Regions from separate parts of the Brevibacillus sp. FW301-21C12A genome, predicted to be linked through region 1. Evidence: riboswitches for the same ligand, from Rfam matches in the RefSeq annotation. Region 1 holds a riboswitch; the other holds the start of a gene.
What was found. A riboswitch is a leader RNA that binds a small molecule or an ion and turns the genes downstream of it on or off. The one in region 1 is predicted to bind FMN.
Positions count from the first base shown of each region.

Region 2: linked by a shared signal. The riboswitch ahead of AC3WQH_RS20980 (ECF transporter S component) and the one ahead of ribD (bifunctional diaminohydroxyphosphoribosylaminopyrimidine deaminase/5-amino-6-(5-phosphoribosylamino)uracil reductase RibD) in region 1 are both predicted to bind FMN.

Region 1 is NZ_JBYTBG010000057.1:16,289-19,700, forward strand. It holds gene AC3WQH_RS23145 (bifunctional 3,4-dihydroxy-2-butanone-4-phosphate synthase/GTP cyclohydrolase II) at 1-476, opposite strand, end outside; gene AC3WQH_RS23150 (riboflavin synthase) at 495-1,166, opposite strand; gene ribD (bifunctional diaminohydroxyphosphoribosylaminopyrimidine deaminase/5-amino-6-(5-phosphoribosylamino)uracil reductase RibD) at 1,274-2,374, opposite strand; FMN riboswitch at 2,508-2,659, opposite strand; FMN riboswitch at 2,765-2,910, opposite strand; gene AC3WQH_RS23160 (HAD family hydrolase) at 2,997-3,412, opposite strand, start outside.
Region 2 is NZ_JBYTBG010000044.1:11,856-15,267, reverse strand. It holds gene AC3WQH_RS20990 (ABC transporter permease) at 1-526, shown strand, start outside; gene AC3WQH_RS20985 (ABC transporter permease) at 530-1,327, shown strand; FMN riboswitch at 1,686-1,842, shown strand; gene AC3WQH_RS20980 (ECF transporter S component) at 2,098-2,706, shown strand; gene proS (proline--tRNA ligase) at 3,024-3,412, shown strand, end outside.

The DNA of each region.
Region 1 (3,412 bases):
ACACCTGCGGGCACGCTCCCCGCCAGCCGGGCGAGGTCCACCGCCGCTTCGGTATGGCCCGCCCGCCGCAAAACGCCCCCGGCTCTCGCAATCAGCGGAAAAATATGCCCCGGCCTGCGAAAGTCCTCTGCCGTCTTCCGCTCGTCCAGCATCGCCAGCACGGTCTGCGAACGCTCCTGCGCCGAGATGCCTGTATGCGTGCTCACCTCGTCAATCGACACGGTAAACGCCGTCCCTTGCTTGTCCGTGTTGTGCCTGACCATTGGGGTGAGCGCAAGCCGCGCGGCCTGTTCCTCCGTCACCGGGACGCAGACAAGACCGCGCCCGTGCGTCGCCATAAAGTTAATCATCTCCGGCGCAGCCGCTTCCGCCAGGCAGACGAAGTCCCCTTCATTTTCCCGATCCTCGTCATCCACGACGATGATGGCTTTTCCTTGGCGCAAATCTTCCAGCGCCTCTTCTATGCGATGAAACATGGGCTTGTCCCTCCTCGTTCAAACGAATCCGTTTTCCTGCAAAAAAGCCATGCTGATTTTCGCGCCTTTTGCTTCGGTCTGATTGCCGCCTGCTGGCTTGCCGCGATAGCCCAAAAGCCGCTCGACGTACTTGCCGATAATATCTGTCTCCAGGTTCACCTGATCGCCCGCGCGCCGATCGTGCAGGCTGGTCGCTGCCAGCGTATGCGGGATGATCGACACCGAAAAATGCGCATCGGCAACGTCCACGACCGTAAGACTGATGCCATCGACGCAGATCGAGCCTTGCCTGATGACGTATCGTAACAGCTCCGGCGCGGCTTCAATGCGAAACAGCACAGCGTTGGCGTGCGGCTCTCGGGACAAAATCGTGCCCGTTCCGTCGATATGCCCGGAGACGATATGCCCGCCAAAGCGGTCGCCCAGCCGCATCGCCCGCTCCAGATTGACCCGCTGGCCTGTGCGCAGGTGACGGAGGGTTGTCTTTTTCATCGTCTCCGGCATGACATCTACGCTAAAATGCCGAGCCGAAAAAGACGTGACCGTCAGGCAAATCCCGTTGACGGCGATACTGTCGCCGAGCTTGACGCCTTCCAGCACCCGCTGCGCCCGAATGACCAGCCGACTCGCCTGCCCGTTGCCTGTGCTGGATTCCAACGTTCCGACTTCCTCCACCAGTCCGGTAAACATCGGCCTTTTCCTCCTCTTTGTGCTTTCTGAACAAAAATTTGCTCCCGTCGTCTGGCGACTGCTGCTCTCTGGCGCGAATGCGCAGAAAACGGAAAACCTGCTTCCAGCTACTTTTCCCATAGCGGATAACCGCTTATGCGCACGTCCTGCTCATCCAGCAGCTCGACAGTTGCATCCGCAAGCCGGACAGTCTGATCCATCGTGGCGAAGCCCGGTCCGCCAAATGGCGTGGGCGCGCCGCTTCCGCCGATCAGCTTCAACGACACGTAGCTGACGATCTTCTGGATCGCGCGCGCCTGTAAAAACGCCCCGTTCACTGCCTGCCCGCCTTCAACCAGCAGCGAAGTAATCCCGCACTCGCCCAGCGTATCCAGTACGTTTTCCACCGAAATTTGTCCGCTTGCCACAAACAGCCTGACGCCTTTTGCCGCCAATGCCGCACGCTTTTCTGGCGGAGCCGCCTCTGTCGTGAAAATCCAGGTCGGCGCATCCGCATTTTCGATCACGCGCGCTGCAAGTGGCGTGCGAAGCTCGCTGTCCAGGACGATCCGCACAGGCTGCCGCCCATACAACTGCTCCCCTTGTCTGGCCGTCAAAAGCGGATCGTCCGCCAAAACGGTTCCTACCCCGACCAAAATCGCATCGTGCTGTCTCCGCAGTTCGTGCACCTCCGCGCGCGCCCGTTCGCCCGTGATCCAGCGGCTGTGTCCTGTGACCGAAGCGATTTTGCCGTCCAGCGTGCTCGCCGTTTTCACCGTCACAAACGGGCGCTTCGTCGTGATGTAGTGGAAAAACACCTCGTTGAGCCTTTTCGCTTCCGCTTCGCCTACCCCGACGAGCACTTCCACTCCTGCGGCGCGCAGCTTCTCCACGCCTTTTCCAGCCACGAGCGGATTCGGGTCCAGCGTCGCAATCACAGCCCGGCGAATCCCCGCCGCCACTACCGCATCGGCGCAAGGGGGCGTTTTTCCGAAGTGGCTGCACGGCTCCAGCGTCACGTACAAAGTAGCGCCAGCCGCCTTTTCCCCTGCCATGCGCAGCGCATGCACCTCCGCATGCGGCTCCCCGGCACGCAAATGCGCGCCCATGCCTGCAACTGCTCCGTTGCTCACCAGGACTGCACCGACCAGTGGATTGGGGCTGGTCTGGCCGTGGGCCGAGCGCGCCAGCTCCAGCGCCAATGCCATGAACCGCTTGTCCTGCTCCATGTAAAACCTCCTTTTTCCTGCCTGGATTCCAGCCAAAACAAAAAGCCCTCGAAACCTCAAGCGTTTCAGGGCACAGGGAAAGAAGCCTTCTCGCATTCGTTTTTTGCAAAAATAACGATGCCAAAAAGCGCAGTCAGCTCTTCTTCCATCCGGACTTTACCGTCGGCTCTGGAGTTGCACCAGATCAGTCGCAAACCGTCACGGTCCACGAGTCGCGGGCTCAGACGATGGTTCGCCATCGCCATTACCGCCGGTCAGGAATTTCACCTTGCCCTGAAGATTTTCGCTATGAAGTTGCGGAATAAAAAACGCCCGTGAGAACATGCTCAGGGCGTAGGGAAAGAAACCTCGCAAATGCCTGTTTTTGAAAAAACAGCTCTGAGGTTATGCCAATACCTTCTCCCATCCGGACTTTACCGTCGGCCTTGGATTTGCACCAAGTCAGTCGCTATCCAACTGCGATAGCGAGTCGCGGGCTCAGACGTGCGTTCGTCATTACCGCCGGTCGGGAATTTCACCCTACCCTGAAGGCTGGTATTCAGTTAGGCAAAGTATAGCACATTTTTCACGTTCGCTGTCATTTTTTTAGGCAGAAGTGTTTTTCTCCTGCCTGCAAGCTTTGTTACAACATAGTCAGCAGCTCGCGCAAATCCGCAATGTACGCTTGCGGTGCCACGTCATGGCGCTCCATGTCTTGCGCATGTCCCTGGTAGGCGATAAACGCCACCTCCCCGTCCTGCGCGGCTTTTCCGTCAATCCAGGAATCCCCGACCATCGTCCAGGCCGAAGCAGGCATATCGGGATACTGCCTGCGAATGTAATGAATCCCGGACGGGTGCGGCTTCAAGGTCGTCATCTGCTCGCGCGCCACAATCTTCTCGAAGCAGCCCGCAATACCGGTTTGGTGCAGCGCTTCCTCTGCGGCAGCGTAGGCGTTGTTGGTCAAAATGAACAAATGATGCCGCTCCATGAGCTGCGCGAGTACTTCCTGGGCATGGTTCTCGAGAACAGCCTCGTGCATTCCCGCCTTTTCGATTG
Region 2 (3,412 bases), on a different contig from region 1:
CGCCATCGAAATGATCCGTCCCTACAACTACTTGTCGGTGAAAACGGCGCAGGCGTTCGGGGAAGGGATTTTCCGCTTTCTGTTTTTCGCCGGGCCGGGGATTTTTCTCATCAGCCTGATTATTCCCTTTCACTTCCCGGCGACCGCGACCGGCTGGGGGCTGTACCTGCTCAGTCTGATGTTCGCTTTTCTCATTAATACGCAGATTAACCTGCTGACGGGTCTGTTCACGTTTTTCCTGTTCCGCAACGACGGGATGATGCGGGCGAAGCGGGTCGTCGTCGATCTGATGTCCGGCCTCGTGCTGCCGATCAGCTTTTTTCCGGGCTGGGCGCAGACCGTCATGGGCTTTCTGCCGTTTCAGGCCGTCAACTACTATCCGAGTCTGATTTTCACCGGAGCGATTACCCCTGGACGGGCCTGGGAATTGATCGGCTTTCAGGCGATCTGGATGGTGGTCATTCTGGTCCCCATTCTGGTTTTGTGGCGGATGGCCCGAAACCGGTTGGTCGTGCAAGGAGGGTAGACGATGCAAAACGTAAAACATATTATCGGCATTTTTGCCGACTACCTGGGCCAGTATTTCAAGACGAGGCTTGCCTACCGGGCTGACTTTTTCGGGGAGCTTGTGTCCAACCTCGTCTCCGAGCTGATTAACCTCGTGTTCATCATCGTCGTGTTCACGCACGTCCCGATGATGAAGGACTGGACGCGGGACGAAATCATTTTCATTTACGGGTTCTTTTTGGTGCCGTATGCGCTGTTCTCGATGTTTTTCGGCTTTTGGGACTTCAACGAGCGCTACATTATCCGGGGCGAAATGGATCGCATCCTGACCAGGCCGATTCACAATCTGGCGCAGGTTTGTCTGGAATCCATCGCGCCGGACCGCATTTTCGGCATCATCACGGGCCTGATTATTATGGGCTATGCGGCGATCCAGCTCGACCTGTCGTTTTACTGGTACGACCCGCTGATCTTCATCGGGCTGGTCGTGAGCGGCGCTCTCATCTACGGCGGCGTGTACACAGCGATTGCGGCGGTCAGCTTTTTCTCTGATTCGCGGACGGGAATCGCCCCGATGATCTACAACATTCAGCAGTACGGCCGCTATCCGGTGGATGTGTACAACAAAGCGATCCGCTTCGTGCTGACCTATGTACTGCCGTTTGCCTTCGTCGGCGTCTACCCGGCTGCCTACTTTTTGCGCAAAGAAGTCTGGTACACCTACGCGGCGTTTACTCCGCTCGTGGCTGTCGTTTTCTTTGGCCTCGGCCTGTTTGTGTGGAACTGGGGGGTCAGCAAATATCGGGGAGCGGGTTCGTAGCAGTCGCGGCCTGATTCGATGCTGGAGGAGCCGAATGTATATTTTTATTTGCGGCTCGTTATGATAACATTAGAGGTAACAAGCGAAAAAAAGACCGTCCGGCGGCAACCGGAGCGGTCTGTACAATGGAAGCTTCCCTCAAGGGGTTCGGCTCAAAATTTCTGGAAGAATAGACCGCTGGAATTGGGACTCAAGGGCGGTCTATTTCTTTTTGGTCAAGGTAACTACCAACCCGATCAAAGCGACCAGGAGCATATCCTATTAAATTCATCGGAAAACAATAAAAAATTGTCGATTTAGCCGTTTCCTCTATTGTCAAATCAAAAAAGCGCAGTATAATATGCAATAGACAACTACACAATTCCTTCGGGGCAGGGTGCAATTCCCGACCGGCGGTGATCGTGTCACGAGCACGTTAAGCCCGCGAGCCTCCCCAGCTTGTCAGCAAGCGACGGAGTGCAGGATCTGGTGAGATTCCAGAGCCGACAGTACAGTCTGGATGGGAGAAGGATGACGACAGTACGTTTTCTGCACGTGCTTGTTTGCCTGTGCAAACGGGAAAAGCTGCAAAAGGGGCATGCAAAATCAGCACCTTTTGTTTCGCGAACCTGTTTCCTGCACATGCTTTGTCATACGCCTGTAATCTGCCCTGAGAATCTTTCTCAGGGTATTTTTGCGTTTCCGCAGGCAAAGCGTATGAGTAGCAACACGTGTGGCACGACCACTGTTGCCATTCCTCAAAGAAGGAGAACAAAGAGGAGATGGTACACATGAAAGAAACAGCCTTGCATTCTTCGCGCAGAGCAACCCAGCGGATCGTGACGATTCCGATGCTGGCCGCCGTTGCCTTTATCCTGCAATTTTTGGAGGTTCCCGTTCCGCTGATGCCGAGCTTTCTGAAGCTTGATTTCAGCACGCTGCCAGCGTTGATCGGCGGGCTTATGTACGGTCCGGTGGCCGGAATCATCATCGAAGTTTTGAAAAATACATTGCACTTTCTGTTTAAAAATGCAGACGGACTCTTGATCGGCGAGATTGCCAATGTGATTGCCGGCGCCAGCTTCATTTTGCCGGCTATCCTGCTGCAACGCAGCGGCCAGGGCAAAAAAGGTTTTCTGACAGGGCTTGCGCTCGGGACATTGATGATGACGGTCGTCATGGCTGTCGCCAACGCATACGTCCTGCTCCCGGCTTACGCTGTGCTCTACCATATGCCGATGGCAGAACTGCTTGCGATGTTCAATGCGACGAGCGTCTGGTCCCTCGTCTTGGTCGGCATCGTGCCGTTCAACATTTTCAAAGGCGTCGTGCTCGCCTTGGTCGCCTATCCTGTTTACGCCAAGCTGGGCGCTCGCCTGGCCCTGCGTACCACAAATTGACATCGGCCTTTCGACTTGCTAAGATATGTTCTTAAACGAACCGTTTTTGTGAAAAGGCTATGAAAGGACCCGCAGCTATTTCCCTTGTTCCAGAGAGTCGGCCCTAGTCTGGAAGGCTGATACGAGGCATACCTGCACCCCATCCTGAAGCCGCCAGCGACGAGCTGGTCCGGTCGCCCCGCCGTTATCGGGTTGGAAAAGAGGACTGTGGCACAAGCCATGGTCAATCAGGGTGGTACCGCGGAAGTCAATCCTCCGTCCCTTTTGGGATGGGGGATTTTTTGCATTTCATGCGAAGAAAAAAGGAGCGTAGAAGGATGAAAGAGGACAAAGCGTTTGTAAAAGAAATTACACCGCAGTCGGAAGATTTTTCGCGCTGGTACATTGATGCGATCAAAAAGGCGGACTTGATGGACTACACCCCGGTGCGCGGCTGCATCGTCTTCAAGCCCGACGGCTTCGAGCTGTGGGAGCGGATTCAGGAGGCGATGGACAAACGGTTCAAGGAAACCGGACATCGCAATGCCTACTTCCCGATGCTGATTCCCGAGTCGTTTTTCCAAAAAGAAAAAGAGCACATCGAGGGCTTCAACCCAGAACTGCCATGGGTGACCGAAGCGGGCGGCGAACAGTTGGAGGAAAAGCTCGCCCTGCGCCCGACCTCGGAGACGATCATCGGCCACATGTACAGCCAGTGGATTCAGAG